DNA from 3 places in the Streptomyces sp. 840.1 genome. Region 3 is predicted to be linked to each of the others. Evidence: riboswitches for the same ligand, from Rfam matches in the RefSeq annotation. Region 3 holds a riboswitch; each other region holds the start of a gene.
The links. A riboswitch is a leader RNA that binds a small molecule or an ion and turns the genes downstream of it on or off. The one in region 3 is predicted to bind S-adenosylmethionine.
Positions count from the first base shown of each region.

Region 1: linked by a shared signal. The riboswitch ahead of EDD93_RS33855 (glutathione S-transferase C-terminal domain-containing protein) and the one ahead of EDD93_RS20510 (aminotransferase class V-fold PLP-dependent enzyme) in region 3 are both predicted to bind S-adenosylmethionine.
Region 2: linked by a shared signal. The riboswitch ahead of thrC (threonine synthase) and the one ahead of EDD93_RS20510 (aminotransferase class V-fold PLP-dependent enzyme) in region 3 are both predicted to bind S-adenosylmethionine.

Region 1 covers NZ_RJUU01000003.1:304,628-310,418, forward strand. The annotation lists gene EDD93_RS33845 (NtaA/DmoA family FMN-dependent monooxygenase) at 1-1,276, opposite strand, end outside; gene EDD93_RS33850 (LLM class flavin-dependent oxidoreductase) at 1,297-2,517, opposite strand; SAM riboswitch class IV at 3,091-3,236, shown strand; gene EDD93_RS33855 (glutathione S-transferase C-terminal domain-containing protein) at 3,483-4,256, shown strand; gene EDD93_RS33860 (excinuclease ABC subunit UvrA) at 4,312-5,791, opposite strand, start outside.
Region 2 covers NZ_RJUU01000001.1:1,746,130-1,751,920, reverse strand. The annotation lists gene otsB (trehalose-phosphatase) at 1-586, shown strand, start outside; gene EDD93_RS08130 (trehalose-6-phosphate synthase) at 563-1,954, opposite strand; gene EDD93_RS08125 (glucosyl-3-phosphoglycerate synthase) at 2,041-2,991, opposite strand; SAM riboswitch class I at 3,145-3,309, shown strand; gene thrC (threonine synthase) at 3,327-4,619, shown strand; gene EDD93_RS08115 (MoaD/ThiS family protein) at 4,691-4,969, shown strand; gene EDD93_RS08110 (cold-shock protein) at 5,403-5,609, shown strand.
Region 3 covers NZ_RJUU01000001.1:4,482,609-4,488,399, forward strand. The annotation lists gene EDD93_RS20500 (ubiquinol-cytochrome c reductase cytochrome b subunit) at 1-53, shown strand, start outside; gene trpD (anthranilate phosphoribosyltransferase) at 180-1,244, shown strand; SAM riboswitch class IV at 1,355-1,472, shown strand; gene EDD93_RS20510 (aminotransferase class V-fold PLP-dependent enzyme) at 1,645-3,021, shown strand; gene EDD93_RS20515 (Lrp/AsnC family transcriptional regulator) at 3,095-3,376, opposite strand; gene EDD93_RS20520 (rhomboid family intramembrane serine protease) at 3,373-4,110, opposite strand; gene EDD93_RS20525 (hypothetical protein) at 4,272-4,514, shown strand; gene EDD93_RS20530 (NYN domain-containing protein) at 4,552-5,791, shown strand, end outside.

The sequences.
Region 1 (5,791 bases), on a different contig from region 3:
GTTCCTGGAGCAGCGGGATGACCCGGTCGGTGAACTCGTCGAGGCCGCCCGGGGTGATGTGCGGGGCGAGGATGATCCCGTCGGCGGCGTCGGTCTGGACGAACTCGTTGATCGTGGTGGCGACGGTGGCCGGGGATCCGACGAAGGCCTGGCGGTTTCCGGTCTCGATGACCAGGTCGCGGATGGACCACTTGTTGGCGGCCGCGCGCTCCCTCCACTCGCGGGCGGTGGCCAGTGGGTCGCGGTACATCCGTACCTGGGCGCGGCCTCGGGCGACGGTGTGCTCGCCGGGGTCGGGGTCGATGTCGGGGAGGGGACCGTCCGGGTCGTAGCCGGACAGGTCCCGGTTCCAGACGAACTCCAGGTGCTTGATCGCGGTCGCGCCGCTGACCTGCAGGCGGCGCACCTCGCGGGCCTGTTCCTCCGCCTCGGCGTCGGTGTCGCCGAGGACGAAGGTGGCCGCCGGGAGGATCAGGAGCTGGTCGGGGCGGCGGCCGTACCTGGCGAGGCGGCTCTTGACGTCCGTGTAGAAGGCCCGCCCTTCCTGCAGGGTGGCGTAGCGGCTGAAGATCGCGTCCGCGCTCGACGCGGCGAATTCACGGCCTTCGTCGGAGTCACCCGCCTGGAAGATGACGGGCCGTCCCTGCGGGGAGCGGGGGACATTGAACTGGCCCTCGATGTCGAAGTGCTGCCCCTTGTGCACGAAGGCTCCGGCCTTCGCGTCGCTCAGGAACGTGCCCGTCCGCCGGTCCGCGACGATCTCGTCCCCGTGCCAGGAGTCGAAGAGTTCGTTCGTGGTGGACAGGAACTCCTTGGCCCTGGAGTAGCGCTCGTCCTGCGGGAGGAAGCCGCCTCGGCGGAAGTTCTCCCCGGTGAAGGCGTCCCAGGAGGTGACCACGTTCCAGGCGGCGCGCCCGCCCGAGAGGTGGTCGAGGCTGGCGAACTGGCGGGCCACCTCGTACGGCTCGTTGAAGGTCGAGTTGATCGTGCCGGTCAGGCCGAGGTGTTCGGTGACGGCGGCGAGCGCGGCGAGGACGGTGAAGGTGTCGGGCCGCCCGACCACGTCCAGGTCGTATATCTCGCCTCCCTGTTCGCGCAGCCGCAGGCCTTCGGCGAGGAAGAGGAAGTCGAACTTCGCGCGCTCGGAGGTCCGGGCAAAGTGTGCGAAGGAACTGAACTCGATATGGCTGCCGGCCTTCGGGTCACTCCACACGGTGGTGTTGTTGACTCCGGGGAAGTGGGCCGCGAGATGGATCTGCTTGAGCGGCTTGCTCATGATCTGGGGGTCCTTCCGGCTCAGGCGGTCGAGGTCGCGGTGGCGGCGTAGCGGTTCGCCGGACGGGTGAGCCCAAGCAGTCCGCGCAGGGTGCCGGCCTCGTACTCCCGGCGGAAGACGCCCCGGCGCCGCAGTTCGGGGACCAGGCCCCGGGTGATCGCCGGGAGGTCGTGCCCCGCGACGGCGGGGCGCAGCCGGAATCCGGTCAGTCCGGCCGTCGCCAGGTCCTGGAGGAGATCGGCGAGTGCGGCGGGCGTTCCGGTGAAGACCGGGGCGTCGCTGGTGTACGGCTCGCCCGCGAGGTCCTCCAGCCGTTCCCGGCGGGCGGCGGCCGCGGCGGGGTCGTCGTCCAGGAAGACCACCAGGTCGCCGAAGACGTGCAGGGTCTCCTCGGCGCGGCCCGCCGCCGCCTGTTCGGTGCGGATCTCCTCCACGACGCCTCGGGCCTCGCCGGCGTCGTGCGGGGTGACGTATCCGATGTCGGCGGAGCGGGCCACCAGACGGTACGGGACGGTCGCGTGCGCCAGGGCGCTGACGACGGGCTGGCCCTGGGGCGGCCGGGGCGTGACCGAGGGGCCCTTCACCCGGAAGTGCGTGCCCTCGAAGTCGATGTAGTGCAGCTTCGTACGGTCGATGAAGCGTCCGGTGGCGACGTCCCGGATCTCGGCGTCGTCCTCCCAGCTGTCCCAGAGCCGTCGCACCACCTCGATGTGGTCGGCGGCCTCGTCGAACAGGCTGCTCAGCAGCTCCTGCCCGGCGGGGGTGGAGTAGTCCCCGGCGCCGAACGGGGGGAGGGTGCGGCGGCCGAAGTGCGCGGCCTCGTGCCTCCGGGCCGTGACCTGCAGGCGCAGGCCCGCACGTCCGGTGCTCACGTAGTCGAGGGTGGCGATGGCCTTGGATATGTGGAAGGGCTCCGTGTGGGTGGCCACCACCGTCGGGACGATACCGATGTGCCGGGTCAGCGGGGCGATCCGCGCCGCGATGAGGACGGCGTCCAGCCGGCCCCGGACCTGGTCGGTGCGCCCGTCGGGCTCGGTGCGGGACGAGGACTGGAGGCCGAGTCCGTCCTCGATGGTCACGAAGTCGAGCAGTCCGCGTTCGGCCTCGGTGACCAGGTCGCTCCAGTAGGCGGCGGTGAACAGTTCGCCGGGCCGGGCCGTGGGTTCGCGCCAGGCGGCGGGGTGCCAGCCCGCGCCGTCCAGGGCCACGGCGAGATGCAGGGGAGAGGGTGACGAGGACACGGAGGTGGTGCCTTCCTGATCGACCGTACGGCGGAAGCCGGCCCGGACCCCGGGCGCCGACGAGCCGGTCGGGAACGACACGACGGAGCGCGGGCGCACAGCACGGTGCGGGGCCAGGGAGGGGAGGACGACGCACCGCGGCAGCGGTGGGCGTCAGAGCATCAGAGCGTCAGAGCGCCGGAAGGCGGTCAGCCTCGGCAGCGGACGCGACGGGCGGCGGTACACAGCGCGCTGCTGACACGCTGCAGGTCGACGGCGCGGTCCGCGCAGAGCAGGACGCGGCCCCGGGACCGCCAGGCAGCCATCCCTTCAGCTGCGTGCATCGCTCTCACCGTCACCATTCCGCCCCGTGGGGCCTCGCGGCTGCCGGACACCGTCCGGTCATCTCCTGCGGCATCCCGCAGCGCGGGTATCACCGGCCGGATGATCCGGGCTTCTCGCCGGCACCGGAGCCGTTGCGCACCGCAAGTTATGCATGCGTCAAGGGGAGTGTCAACGCCGGTGACCAACAGGCGAGATGCCCCCCGTGGCCTCCTTGACGGCGTCACGTGGCGCACGGAAACTGGCCTGGACGGTCACGATTGTCAGCGCCCCCGTGCGGGATCAGTCCTGCTCACGGGGTCATCGGCCCCGGCCCGCTGGCAGGCAACCCTTCCACCGCGACGGGGTGCCCCGGGTGACGACCGGGTCCCGCCGGCGTGGCGGGGCAAGCGTGGTCTCGCGTCTCGCGAGCCCCGGAGTCAGGACGGGCGGGATTTGTCCAGGAACGGCTTGACGAGGCGCCTGCACATCGATCTGTTGCGTGTCTCCAGCGCGTACTAGGACCTGACACTCCGCACGGCAGGTCCGCGCTGTCGCGTTTTCGGGCCGGGTTTCCGAAGCGCAGTCGTTCCCCATCCGGTCGCCGGTGCCCACAAGGCGGCGGTGGCTTCCTCGTTCCCACAGGGATCTCCACAGGGAGAGTCATGCCCGAGACAGCTTCGCGCAGTTCCAGCACAGCCAACTCGATCACGTGCGGCTCGATCCCGTCCGGACCGGGTCCGTGCGTTCCGCACCCCCGTCCCAAGGTGACCGTGCCGTCCTCCCGCATCCACAGCCGCATCGGGGTCGGCCTGGCCGGCGGCTTCTACCCGGCCCCGCACCGCTACGAGCTCTTCCTGTCGGCGAGTTGTCCGCGGTCGATGCGTATCTCGATCACTCTCGCCCTGCTCGGTCTCCAGGACTCGGTCGCCACCACCTTCCTGGGGCACCCCGCCGGGGCGCCCGAGGCGCTCGCCTCGCTGCGCAGCGCGTACGAGGCCACGTTGCACCACTACGACGGTCCGCTGACGGCGCCCGCGCTGTGCGACCGGTGGAGCGGACGCATCGTCAGCAACCACACGCCCGACATCCTCCGCGATCTCGCGGGCCTGCTCTCGGGCCATGACGAGGCCCGTCCGTCGGCGCTGCGGCCGCCGGAGCTGGCGGCGGACATCGAGGCCCTTCGCGAGCTGCTGGACCGGGATGTCACGCCCCGGGCGGGTCGTACGCAGCGGTCGGCGGCCCTGGACCTGCTGGAGCGGTCGCTCGCCCCGCGGCCCTACGCGCTGGGCGAGGAACTGACCGCTGCGGATGTGGACCTGTGGGTGGCGCTCGTCCATCTCGGCCCGGCCGGCACTCTTGGCGCCCGTCCCCGGCTCCAGGAGTACGTGGAGCGCCTCGGCGGCCACCCCGCCTTCCCGAAGCCGCCGGAGCGCTGAACGCACCGGCGGCGTCGGCCGGGGCGGCCGGGGCGGCCGCCCTCGGCGTTCCCCCTCAGGCTCCGACGTAGGCCGCGAGGTGTTCGCCGGTGAGCGTGGAGCGGTCCTCGACCAGATCGGCGGGGGTGCCCTCGAAGACGAGCGATCCGCCGTCGTGACCGGCGCCGGGGCCGAGGTCGATGATCCAGTCGGCGTGCGCCATGACCGCTTGGTGGTGCTCGATCACGATGACGGACTTCCCGGAGTCCACGAGCCGGTCGAGCAGGCCGAGCAGTTGCTCGACGTCCGCGAGGTGCAGGCCGGTGGTCGGCTCGTCGAGGACGTAGACGCCGCCCTTCTCGCCCATGTGCGTGGCCAGCTTGAGCCGTTGCCGCTCACCGCCGGACAGGGTGGTGAGCGGCTGGCCCAGGCTGAGGTAGCCGAGCCCGACGTCGGCTAGCCTGCCGAGAACGCGGTGGGCGGCGGGTGTGTGCGCCTCGCCGGCGCCGAAGAACTCCTCGGCCTCGGTCACCGACATCGCGAGCACCTCGCTGATGTCGCGGCCGCCGAGACGGTATTCGAGCACCGAGGCCAGGAACCGCTTCCCCTCGCACTCCTCGCAGACGGTGGCGACGCCGGCCATCATCGCCAGGTCGGTGTAGACGACCCCGACGCCGTTGCAACCGGGGCAGGCACCCTCGGAGTTGGCGCTGAACAGGGCCGGCTTCACGTCGTTGGCCTTGGCGAACGCCTTGCGGATCGGGTCGAGCAGCCCGGTGTACGTGGCGGGGTTGCTCCGTCGCGAGCCCCGGATCGCGCCCTGGTCGATCGACACCACCCCGTCCAGTCCGGAGACCGAGCCGTGGATCAGTGAGCTCTTGCCGGAGCCGGCGACGCCCGTGACCACGGCGAGGACCCCGAGCGGGATGTCGACGTCGACGCCGCGCAGGTTGTTCGCGTCCGCTCCCCGGACCTCCAGCGCGCCGCTGGGCTTGCGCGGCGCTTCCTTGAGAGTGGCCCGGTCGTCGAAGTGGCGCCCCGTGACGGTGTCGCCGGCCCGCAGACCCTCGACGGAGCCCTCGAAGCAGACGGTGCCGCCCGCCGTACCGGCCCCGGGGCCCAGGTCGACGACATGGTCCGCGATCGCGATCGTCTCCGGCTTGTGCTCCACGACGAGCACCGTGTTGCCCTTGTCGCGCAGGCGCAGCAGCAGCCGGTTCATCCGCTGGATGTCGTGGGGGTGCAGCCCGGCGGTCGGCTCGTCGAAGACATAGGTGACGTCGGTGAGCGAGGAGCCGAGGTGGCGGATCATCTTGACGCGCTGGGCCTCGCCGCCCGACAGCGTGCCCGTCGGCCGGTCGAGCGAGAGGTAGCCGAGTCCGATCTCCACGAACGAGTCGAGCGTCTGCCCCAGCGCGGTGAGCAGGGGTGCGACCGAGGAGTCGTCGCGACCCCGGACCCAGTCGGCCAGGTCGCTGGTCTGCATCGCGCAGGCCTCGGCGATGTTGATCCGCTTGATCTTCGAGGACCGGGCGCCCTCGCTGAGGCGGGTGCCG
Region 2 (5,791 bases), 2.7 Mb from region 3:
AGTGCCGGGCCTCGACCACCTCGTCGTCCTCGGCCACTACGGCGCCGAACGCTGGGACGCCGTGTCCGGCACCGTCCACGCCCCCGCCCCGCACCCGGGCGTCGCAGCCGTGCGGGCCGAACTCCCCGGCTTCCTCGACAGGTTCGACTCCTGGCACGGCACCTGGATAGAGGAGAAGGGGCAGGCGCTCGCCGTCCACACCCGCCGCGCCCAGGACCCGCAGGCCGCGTTCGACGCACTGCGCGGCCCCCTCGGTGAGCTCGCCGCCCGGCACGGCCTGATCGTCGAACCGGGCCGGATGGTCCTGGAACTGCGGCCCGCCGGTATGGACAAGGGCGTCGCCCTCACGCGGTACGTGCGCGAGACGGGCGCCGAGTCCGTGCTGTACGCCGGCGACGACCTGGGAGACCTGGCCGCGTACGCCGCCGTGGAGAAGCTCCGCACCGAGGGCCCCGACGGCACCCCCGGCCTGCTGATCTGCAGCGGCGAGGCGGAGGTGCCCGAACTGGCCTCACGCGCCGACCTGTTGCTGCCGGGGCCGGGAGCGGTCGTCGAATTCCTGTCAGCCCTGGCGCAGCGCCTCTAGCTGGTCCAGGAACCACTGCTGCGGCGGCAGCGCGGTGGCCGCCTCGGCCAGGCGCTCCGTGCGCTCGGCGCGCTCGTCGTCCGCCATCGTCAGCGCCTCGTGCAGGGCGTCGGCGGTGGCGGACACGTCGTAGGGGTTCACCGCGATGGCGTCGTCGGCCAGCTCCTCGTACGCCCCCGCCTCCCGCGACAGCACCAGGGCGCAGCCGTGGTCGGAGACGACGGGCACCTCCTTGGCGACCAGGTTCATCCCGTCGCGGATGGGGTTGACGAGCGCCACGTCGGCCAGCCGGTAGGCGGCCAGCGACCGGGCGAAGTCGTCGTTGACGTGCAGGACGACCGGGGTCCAGTCCGCCGTCCCGTACACCGAGTTGATCTCGTCGGCGACACGCTGGACCTCGGCGGTGTACTCCCGGTAGACCGCCAGGTCCTGCCGCGAGGGGTAGGCGAACGCGACGTGGACGACCCGGCCGCGCCACTCGGGCCGTTCGTCGAGCAGGGAGCGGTAGGCGAGCATCCCCCGGACGATGTTCTTGGACAGCTCCGTGCGGTCCACCCGCACGACCGTCTTGCGGCCGGGGCCCACCTGCTCGCGCAGCGCCGCCATCCGCTCGTCCACGTCCGCCTCGTGCGCGCGCCGGCGCAGGAAGTCCCCGTCGGCGCCGAGCCCGTGCACGCCGACGCGGGTGCGGCCGGTGCCGCCCAGGATCTCCGTGCAGCAGCCGATGAAGCCGTCCGCCCAGCGGCGGGTCAGGAACGCGGCCCGGTCGGCGCCGAGGATGCCGCGCAGCACCTGCTCCGCGATGTCGTCGGGCAGCATCCGGAAGTAGTCGACGGGCGCCCACGGGGTGTGCGAGAAGTGGCCGATCCGCAGGTCGGGGCGGAGCTCGCGGAGCATGCCGGGCACCAGCACCAGGTGGTAGTCCTGCACCAGGACCGCCGCGCCCTCGCCCGCCTCCTCGGCGAGCGCCTGGGCGAAGGCCAGGTTGTAGGCCTCGAAGGACGCCCACCGGCGGCGGAACTCCGCGTCGAAGACGGGTTCCACCGGGGTCTGGTAGAGCATGTGGTGGACGAACCAGAGCACCGAGTTCGCGATGCCGTTGTACGCGTCGGCGTGCACGTCCGCGTCGATGTCGAGCATCCGTACGCCCGGCTCCCCGACCCCGCGCCGTACCGCCTCGCGGTCGCCGTCACCGAGCGCGGCGCAGACCCACATCTTGTCGTCCACCGCGCTCAGCCCGGAGACGAGCCCGCCGCCGCCCCGTTTCGCGTCGAGCGAGCCGTCCTCCCGCAGGGTGTACGAGACCGGGCCGCGGTTGGACGCGACGAGTACCTGGGCGGCGGACTGGGGGGCGTGCTCGGAGACCATGCGCGGAATCTAGCCCGATCCCGAACTGTCCAAACGTGCGTACGGCGGCGTCTCGCCGCACCGCCTCCGCTCCGTGCCGCCCCGCGTCATGCCGCCCGGCGCGCGACGTACTCCTCGATCTCGCGCATCGGCGGCCGCTCCTCGGTGTCCACCGGGTACGTGTGCGGCACGAAGCCGTTCTCGCCGCGCTCGAACTGGGTCAGCGCGGGGCGGACCAGATGGCCGCGCGAAAGCCGCAGCTGGGCGGTCCGGTAGATGGCCGCCGCCATCCGGCCGAGCGCCCGGCCGTCCTGGTGGCGGTGGACGCGGACGCCGACGTCGACCTGGCCGAGCGCGTCCAGGCCGACGGTGTGCAGGGCGTCGACGAGCAGCCCCAGCTCCACTCCGTAACCGACCGGGAACGGCAGCTGTTCGAGCAGCGAGCGGCGTATGGCGTACTCGCCGCCCAGCGGCTGGACGAAGCCGGCCAGCTGCGGCCAGTGCAGATTGAGCAGCGGCCGTGCCACCAGTTCGGTGACCCGCCCGCCCTGACCGGCGGTGTCCCCGAGGGGACGGTCGTACATCGCCTTGACGAACTGCACCGAGGGGTCGGTCAGCAGCGGGCCGACGATGCCGGAGACGAAGTCGGCCGAGAAGTCCTTCAGGTCCGCGTCGACGAAGCAGACGATGTCACCGCCGGTCACCAGCAGTGACCGCCACAGCACCTCGCCCTTGCCGGGGACGGCAGGCAGCCGGGGCAGGATCTCGTCCCGGTGGATCACCCGGGCGCCCGCCTCGCGGGCGACCTCGGAGGTCGCGTCCGTGGAGCCGGAGTCGATCACCACGAGCTCGTCGACCAGCCGGACCTTCTCCATGAGCTCGCGCCGGATCGTGCGGACGATGTCCCCGACCGTCGCCGCCTCGTTGAGCGCGGGCAGTACGACACTCACGCGGCTGCGCCTCGGGTCGCCTCCCCGGGCGGCCAGGAGCTGCTCCAGCGGGCGGTCGGCGCACGACCAGGAACGCCTGGTCAGCCAGCGTTCGACCTCTTCCAGCACGGTCGATACTCCCTGTATGTGATCCATCTCGCGGTTCGGACGACTATCTCAACAGTCCGGTGCTTCGGTTACAGTCTTGAACAACGCAGACGGCCGTGGCATGCCGGGGTCCGTCCGCCGATAAACGCCTGGATCGATGATCCAGTGCCATAGCGCTCATCCAGAGGGACAGAGGGAACGGCCCGTTGAAGTCCCGGCAACCATCCCACCCCCAAGCTCTCGACTTCGCTCGAGCAGGGGGGACCCCCTTCCGCGAGGTCGGGTGGGGAAGGTGCCAATTCCGTCTCGTGGCGAAACGCGTCACGAGGAAGATGAGGAGAAAGGGCCTCGCCATCATGGCTGTTGAGACTGTTGCAGCATCTACCGAATCTTCTGTGGACCTCGGTCCCGCCGCGGCACTTTCCTGCCGCGAGTGCGGAGAGCGATTCGCACTCGGTCCCCTTTTCGCCTGTTCGAGCTGTTTCGGACCGCTCGAAGTGGCTTACGACCTGCCGACCGGTTCCCCGGACGAGCTGAAGAAGCGCATCGAGGCCGGACCCGACAACATCTGGCGTTACGCGCCGCTGCTGCCGGTCCCCTCCGACGTCGCGGACAAGCCGAACATCAACCCCGGCTTCACCAAGCTGGTCAAGGCCGACAACCTCGCCCGTGAGCTGGGCGTCACCGGCGGCCTGTACGTCAAGGATGACTCCGGCAACCCGACGCACTCCTTCAAGGACCGCGTCGTCGCGATCGCCGTCGAGGCCGCCCGTGCCTTCGGTTTCACCACGCTCTCCTGCTCCTCCACCGGCAACCTCGCCGGTGCGGTGGGCGCCGCCGCAGCCCGCGCCGGCCTGCGCTCCTGTGTGTTCATCCCGCACGACCTGGAGCAGGGCAAGGTCGTCATGGCCGCGGTGTACGGCGGTGAGCTGGTCGGCATCGAGGGCAACTACGACGACGTCAACCGCTTCTGCTCGGAGCTCATCGGCGACCCGCTCGGCGAGGGCTGGGGCTTCGTCAACGTCAACCTGCGCCCGTACTACGGCGAGGGTTCCAAGACGCTCGCGTACGAGATCTGCGAGCAGCTCGGCTGGCGGCTGCCCGACCAGATCGTCATCCCGATCGCGTCCGGCTCGCAGCTCACGAAGATCGACAAGGGCCTCCAGGAGCTGATCAAGCTCGGTCTGGTCGAGGACCGGCCGTACAAGATCTTCGGCGCCCAGGCCGAAGGCTGCTCGCCGGTCTCCGCCGCCTTCAAGGCCGGTCACGACGTGGTGCGGCCGCAGAAGCCGAACACGATCGCCAAGTCCCTGGCGATCGGCAACCCGGCCGACGGCCCGTACGTCCTGGACATCGCCCGCCGCACCGGCGGTGCCGTCGAGGACGTCAACGACGAGCAGGTCGTCGACGCGATCAAGCTGCTGGCGCGCACCGAGGGCATCTTCGCCGAGACCGCGGGCGGGGTGACCGTCGGAGTGACGAAGAAGCTGATCGAGGCGGGTCTGCTCGACCCGTCGCTCACGACGGTCGTCCTGAACACCGGTGACGGCCTCAAGACGCTGGACGCGGTGGCCGCCACCTCGCAGGCGACGGCGACGATCAGGCCTAGCCTGGACGCCTTCCGCGCCGCCGGCCTCGGCACCGCCTGAGCGGTCCGCCGCACCAGCTGAGAGGCTGCCGCAGCCTCCGACCACCCGTGACTCCAGGAAGGGCACCCACCATGAGCGTCAAGGTCCGTATCCCCACCATCCTCCGCACCTACACGGGCGGCCAGGCCGAGGTCCCGGCCGAGGGCGCGACCCTCTCCCAGGTCATCGAGTCCCTGGAGAAGGACCACCCGGGCATCGCCGCCCGTGTCCTGGACGACCAGGGCAAGCTCCGCCGTTTCGTCAACGTGTACGTCAACGACGACGACGTGCGCTTCGAGGGCGGCCTGGAAGCGGTCACCCCGGACGGCGCCGGCATCTCGATCATCCCGGCCGTCGCCGGCGGCTGCTGAGCCCCGGGACCCGAGCGGTCCCGCTTCGACGAGTCACCGCGATTGCCCTCTCCGCGACAGAAGCGGAGGGGGCAATTCTGCATGGTTGAGCGCGGTAGAGTGTGGGAAGACCCCTCCGCTGCCCGTGCCGCCCGCATATGAGAATGCGCCCGGCCACGACAAGATGCAGCCAAAGTGCCTGAGCCTCTTGCGCCATAAGTCGCCTTTGCCTGGCCCGACTTGCCCTGGAATCTTATGAGTTCCTCATATTCGGGCGTTCGGCGCTGCCCAGAATTCTCGTCCGATTGACCTGTTGCAGAGGGCAGTTGGGCAGATACATTCGGCCGCGGTCGACGCGTTCCGGCGCACGCACCCTCTCCTGTCGGAGGGTGAGTTCTGACCCGGGCCCGCGAAGTGCGGTCCTGTGCAAGGGCCAGTAATAGGGGAGTTAGGCATGGCTCAGGGCACCGTCAAGTGGTTCAACGCGGAGAAGGGGTACGGCTTCATCGCGGTCGACGGTGGTGCGGATGTTTTCGTCCACTACAGCGCGATCCAGATGGACGGATACCGCACCCTCGAAGAGGGTCAGCGAGTTGAATTCGAAATCTCGCAGGGCCAGAAGGGGCCGCAGGCGGACATGGTCAAGCTCGCCGTCGGCTGAGTTCGGCGCGGTCGGCCAACGACACTACTCACGCACGGAGGGCCCGTACCCCAGGGGTACGGGCCCTCCGTGCGTCCGGAACCGTTCGCACGCGCTGTCCGGTCGTCCGCCTGCGGAGGGGGTGCTCGTTGTCCACACTCCGGAGGGGGGCGCTTGCACTCTCGGGGGTCGAGTGCTAATCA
Region 3 (5,791 bases):
AGGCGTCCCCCGAGGAGTACAAGGAGATCACCGAGGGCCACGGCCACCACTGATCACCTGAGCTGATCGCCACAGCGGGAGCCCCGTCCATCCATACGATGGACGGGGCTCTTCGCTGTCCCCGGCGCTCGATAGGGTGGTCGCATCCCTTTATCGGCTGTGGACCCCAGGAGCGGACCATGAACGTTGTGACCCCGGTCGGCGGCGACAGCGTGGCGGCTCGTACCTGGCCCGGCGTGCTGACCCCGCTGCTGCGCGGCGAGGACCTGAGCGCGGACGACACCGCGTGGGCGATGGACCGCATCATGAGCGGCGAGGCGACCGACGTGCAGATCGCCGGCTTCGCGGTGGCCCTGCGCGCCAAGGGCGAGACCGTCACGGAGGTGACCGGCCTGGTCCGCGCGATGTACGAGCACGCCACCACGATCCACGTGCCCGGCCGCACGGTCGACATCGTCGGCACCGGCGGCGACATGGCCAAGACGGTCAACATCTCCACCATGTCCGCGATCGTCCTGGCCGGGGCGGGCGCCAAGGTCGTCAAGCACGGCAACCGCGCCTCCTCCTCGGCCAGCGGCTCCTCGGACGTACTGGGCAAGCTCGGCGTCAACCTGGACCTGCCCCCGCAGCGCGTCGTCGAGGTGGCCGAGGAAGCGGGCATCACCTTCTGCTTCGCGGTGAAGTTCCACCCCGCCCTGCGGTACGCGGCGAAGGCCCGCGCGGAGCTGGGCGCCCCGACCACCTTCAACATCCTGGGTCCGCTCACCAACCCGGCCCAGGTGCGCTCCCAGGCCATCGGTGTCGCCGACCTGCGGATGGCGCCCATCGTCGCGGGCGTGCTCGCCGAACGCGGCAACTCGGCGCTGGTCTTCCGGGGCGACGACGGTCTGGACGAGCTGACCACCACCGCGACCTCCCGGGTCTGGGTGGCCCGCGACGGTGTGGTGCGCGAGCAGGCCTTCGACCCGCGCGACGTCGGCCTGGAGCTGGTGCCGGTGGAGGCGCTGCGCGGCGCCGACGCCTCGTACAACGCCGATGTGGCCCGTCGGCTGCTGGCCGGTGAAACGGGGCCCGTACGGGACGCCGTCCTGCTCAACGCGGCGGCGGCGCTGGTCGCGCTCGACCCGGGCGACGGCACGCTCGACGAGCAGCTCGCCGCCGGTATGGCGAAGGCCGCCGAGTCCATCGACTCCGGATCCGCGGGGCGCGCGCTGGAGAGATGGGTCGCGGCCAGCAACGCCTGAGCCCACGGCCCTGAGCCCACGGCCCTGACGCACGGAACACGGAGCGAGGCGCAGTCCAGATCATGGACTGCGCCTTGCGCGTTCTCCCACGTATGGCAAGATGCTGCGCAGGTCATGAGTGACAGCGACTACGGCCCCGGCCCGCTGTCCGGCAACCCTCCGTCCGTGGCGGGGTGCCCCGGGTGAAGACCAGGCCGTAGGCAGCGAGGTCTGCGGCAAGCGCGGACCCCTCGACGTCGCAAGGCGTCCACCCGTGGGGTCCTGGTCCTCAGGGAGCCTCTGTGAGCAAGCGAATGCGATAGGGCTTTTCGGCCCTCCTCCGCACACCCTCTTTTCTTCCTTCCGTGCTGCCGCGTACCCGCAGGCGCCGGAATTCGCCTGCCTGTTACGGGAGTTCGTCATGTCTGTCTTCACCGCTGCCGCCGACCAGTCCATTTGTACCCCGCTGCCCGTTCTGGGCAAGGATGTGACGGTTCCGCTGGTGACCGGCGGTGAGGTCACGTACGCCGCACTGGACTACGCCGCCAGCGCCCCGGCCCTGCAGCGCGTGTGGGACGACGTCGCCGCGTACGCGCCGTACTACGGCAGCGTCCACCGAGGCGCCGGCTACCTCTCGCAGCTCTCCACGGACCTCTTCGAGTCCAGCCGCGTGACCGTCGCGGAGTTCCTCGGCTGCCGCGCCGACGACCAGGTGATCTTCACCCGGTCGACCACCGACTCGCTCAACCTGCTCGCGGCGGCGGTCCCCGCCGACTGCCAGGTGTTCGTCTTCGAGACCGAGCACCACGCCTCGCTGCTGCCCTGGCGCGATGCCCGGGTGACCTACCTGAACGCCCCGCGCACCCCTGCCCAGGCCGTCGCCACGCTGGAGCGGGCCCTCGCGGACCGCGACCCCTACGGCCCCGCGCTCGTCTGCGTCACCGGAGCCTCCAACGTCACCGGTGAGCTGTGGCCCGTCAAGGAGCTCGCTGCCGCCGCGCACGCCCACGGCGCCCGGATCGTCCTCGACGCGGCCCAGCTCGCCCCGCACCACCCCGTCGACATCAGCGAGCTGGACGTCGACTGGGTCGCCTTCTCCGGCCACAAGCTGTACGCGCCCTTCGGCTCCGGCGTGCTGGCCGGCCGCTCCGACTGGCTGCGCGACGCCGAGCCCTACCTGGCCGGCGGCGGCGCCTCCCGCAAGGTCGCCCGGCGCGCCGACGGCGGGGTGGACGTCGAGTGGCACACCACCGCCGCCCGCCACGAGGCCGGTTCGCCCAACGTCATCGGCGTCTACTCCATCGCCTCCGCCTGCAAGGCGCTCACCGAGGCCGGTTTCGACAGCCTGGTCGCCCGCGAGCAGCAGCTGGTCTCCGAGGTCCGCGCCGGACTCGCGGAGGTCCCCGAGGTCAAGGTGCTCTCACTGTTCGGTGACGACGCGCCCCGGGTCGGCGTCATCTCCTTCGTGGTGGAGGGCTGGAACAGCTCGCACTTCGCCGCCGCGCTCTCGGCCGAGTACGGCATCGGGGTGCGCGACGGACTGTTCTGCGCCCACCCGCTGGTGCGCACCCTGCTCGGCAGCGACCCGCAGGACGTCGGCGAGTGCGGCGCGCCGGAGGCCGAGCCGGGCGAGCGGTCGCTCAACGCGATCCGGGTCAGCTTCGGTGCCGGTACGCCGGACGAGCACATCGAGCGCTTCGTGCGGGCCGTCAAGGAGCTGGTGAGCGAGGGCGCCCAGTGGAAGTACCGCACCGAGGACGGCCGTTGCGTCCCGGACCGGGGCACCGCCCAGCACTGAGCCGTGAAACGCGTCCGGCCGGGTACGGGGCAGCTGCCCCGTACCCGGCCGGACGCGTTCAGCCGGACAGGCCCTAGCCGTCCAGGCCGATGGCGAAGGCCGCCTCCAGGTCGTGCTGCGAGTACGTACGGAACGCCACGTGGGTGTCGGTCCCCTCGACGCCGGGGATCTTGCTGATCCGGCCGGGGATGACCTCGGCCAGATCGTCGTGCTTGGCCACCCGGACCATGGCGATCAGGTCGTACGTGCCGGTGACCGAGAAGACCTCGCTGACGCTGTCCAGCGCCGCGACGGCCTCGGCGATCTCGGGGATCCGGTCCACGCTGGTTTTGATGAGCACGATCGCGGTGATCACGGCTGGCTTTCTCCCTCGGTGGCCGTGGCTGGAGACTTCACTCTAGCCCCACGCCCATAGCGCCCCCACGCGTAGAGGAAGCCGACGGCGAAGCCGACCACATGGGCGAGATAGGCCACGCCGGGGCCGCTGCCCGCGCCCTCCGCGGCCAGCCACTGGAGCACGAACCAGAAGATCAGCACGATCCAGGCGGGGAAGCGCAGCGGCAGGAAGAGCAGGAACGGGAACACGCTGGTGACCCTGGCCCTGGGGAAGAGGTAGAGGAAGGCGCCCAGCACCGCCGAGATCGCCCCCGAGGCGCCGACGAGCGTCTGGTCGGACGTGGCGTGCGCGGCCGCGTAGGCGAGCAGGGCGAGGTAGCCGCAGCCGAGGTAGAAGAACGCGAACTCGGTGTGGCCCATCCGCTCCTCGGCCATCGCTCCGAACACGTACAGGAACAGCACGTTGCCCAGGAGATGCAGCCAGCTGCCGTGCACGAAGAGCGCGGTGAGCGGGGTGAGCAGGGCGTGCGCGGAGCCGTCCCACAGTTCGCTCGGGATCACGCCCCAGCGTTCGAAGTACCCGGCCTGGGCCGACAGCAGGGCGTCCGCGCTGCCGTACACCGGGGCGAGCCCGGAGAGCGGGCTGATCGCGAAGACCACGCAGCACAGGGCGATGAGGGCGTAGGTGACCGGCGGCCCGCCCGAGGTGGCCGCCCGCAGGAGTCTGCCGGCCGCAGCCCGCCGATCGATCATGAACAGAGCATGACGCAAGCGGAGGGAACCGGACAGAGCGCCTCGCCGTGCCGGTGGTATGCGGCGAGGCCGTAGGGTTACGACAGGACATCCGCAGTTCGACGGCGCACCGCGAAGATCCTTATGTGGCAGCACGAGGCCCGACGAAAGAGGACGCAACGATGACGACGGTTCCCCAGCCGACCGAGGCGACCCGCTGGCGCTGCACGCTCTGCGGAAACCTCACGCGATTCGACGTGACGCGCTCCTCCAAGGTCGTGGAATACGTCCATCTCGACCTGGCCGGGGAGTCGAGCGTCGAAGAACGCGAGGTGGTCAGTGAGACCATCGAGTCGGTGCGCTGCCGTTGGTGCAACGCGGTGGACCAGATCGAGCTAGTCGACAGGCCGGGTGCCGACTCCTGACGGGGCCGTGCGGACATACAGTTTGAGGTGACGGATGGTGGAGCAGCCCGCCGGCGGCGCCGCGTCGGACGACGCGGCCGACGATGCCGTGGAGATGCTCGACCGCCCGCTGCCCGAAGGTGTACGGCGCCGGGTCGTGGCGCTGGTGTCGGACGCGTTCGGCGGCCTCACGGTCACCGAACTCCCGGCTCAGCTCAGACAGTACGCCCGGTTCACGCCGACCCGGCGTGCCAAGTTCGCCGGGAACGCGATGGCGGCCGCCCTGGAGGGCGACGCCGTCTTCCGGCGGCGCATCGGTGAGCGGCTGCGGGAGACCCAGCCGGAGCTGAGTGCCGCCCTGGAGGCCGGCTCGCCGCCCGCCGCCGCCGATCCCCTGGATGTCGCCGCCGCGGCCTACGTGCTGCGCCCGGACGGCTGGGTGAAGCTCCTCGCCGCGGCGGGCGAGGAGGCCCAGCGGGCCGACGCCGAACGCGCCGACGACGAGAGCCGGCGCGAACTGGAGGGGCTGCGCGAGGAGCTGGCCCAGGCCCGCGCACAGACGAAGAGCGAGACCGAACGGCTGCGCAGCGACCTCGACGCCGCCCGCAAGGAGGCCGAGTCGCTCCAGCGCAAGCTGCGCAGCGCGGCCAACGAGGTGAAGCGCGGCGAGGCCGCGCTGCGCCGGGGCAGGGCCGAGAGCGACGCCGTACGCGCCGAGGCGGCCGCCCAGGTGTCCGCCGCCGAGAGCGAGACCCGCAGGCTGCGGTCCCGGCTCGGCGAGGCGGAGGCGTCCGTCGAAGCGGGGCGCCGGGCCGCCCGTGAGGGGCGCTCCGTCGAGGACATGCGGCTGCGGCTGCTGCTGGACACGGTGCTCGAAGCCGCCGGCGGACTGCGGCGCGAACTGGCCCTGCCGCCCTCCTCGATGCGCCCGGCGGACACCGTCGACGCGGTCGAGCCCGGCCGGATGTCGCCCAAGGACGTTGCCGCCAGAGCGCTTTCGGACACCGATCCGGCGCTGCTGGACCAACTGCTCGCGCTGCCGCAGGCACACCTCATCGTGGACGGCTACAACGTCACCAAGACCGGCTATCCGCAGCTGCCGCTGGAGAAGCAGCGGCTGCGGCTGCTGGGCGGTCTGTCGATGCTCGCCGCCCAGACGGGCGCGGAGATGACCTGCGTCTTCGACGGGGCCGAGCTGGCGGCTCCGGTGCTGCTCGCGCCGCCGCGCGGGGTGCGGGTGCTGTTCAGCCGGGCGGGCGTCACGGCGGACGAGCTCATCCGGCAGCTCGCGCGTGCCG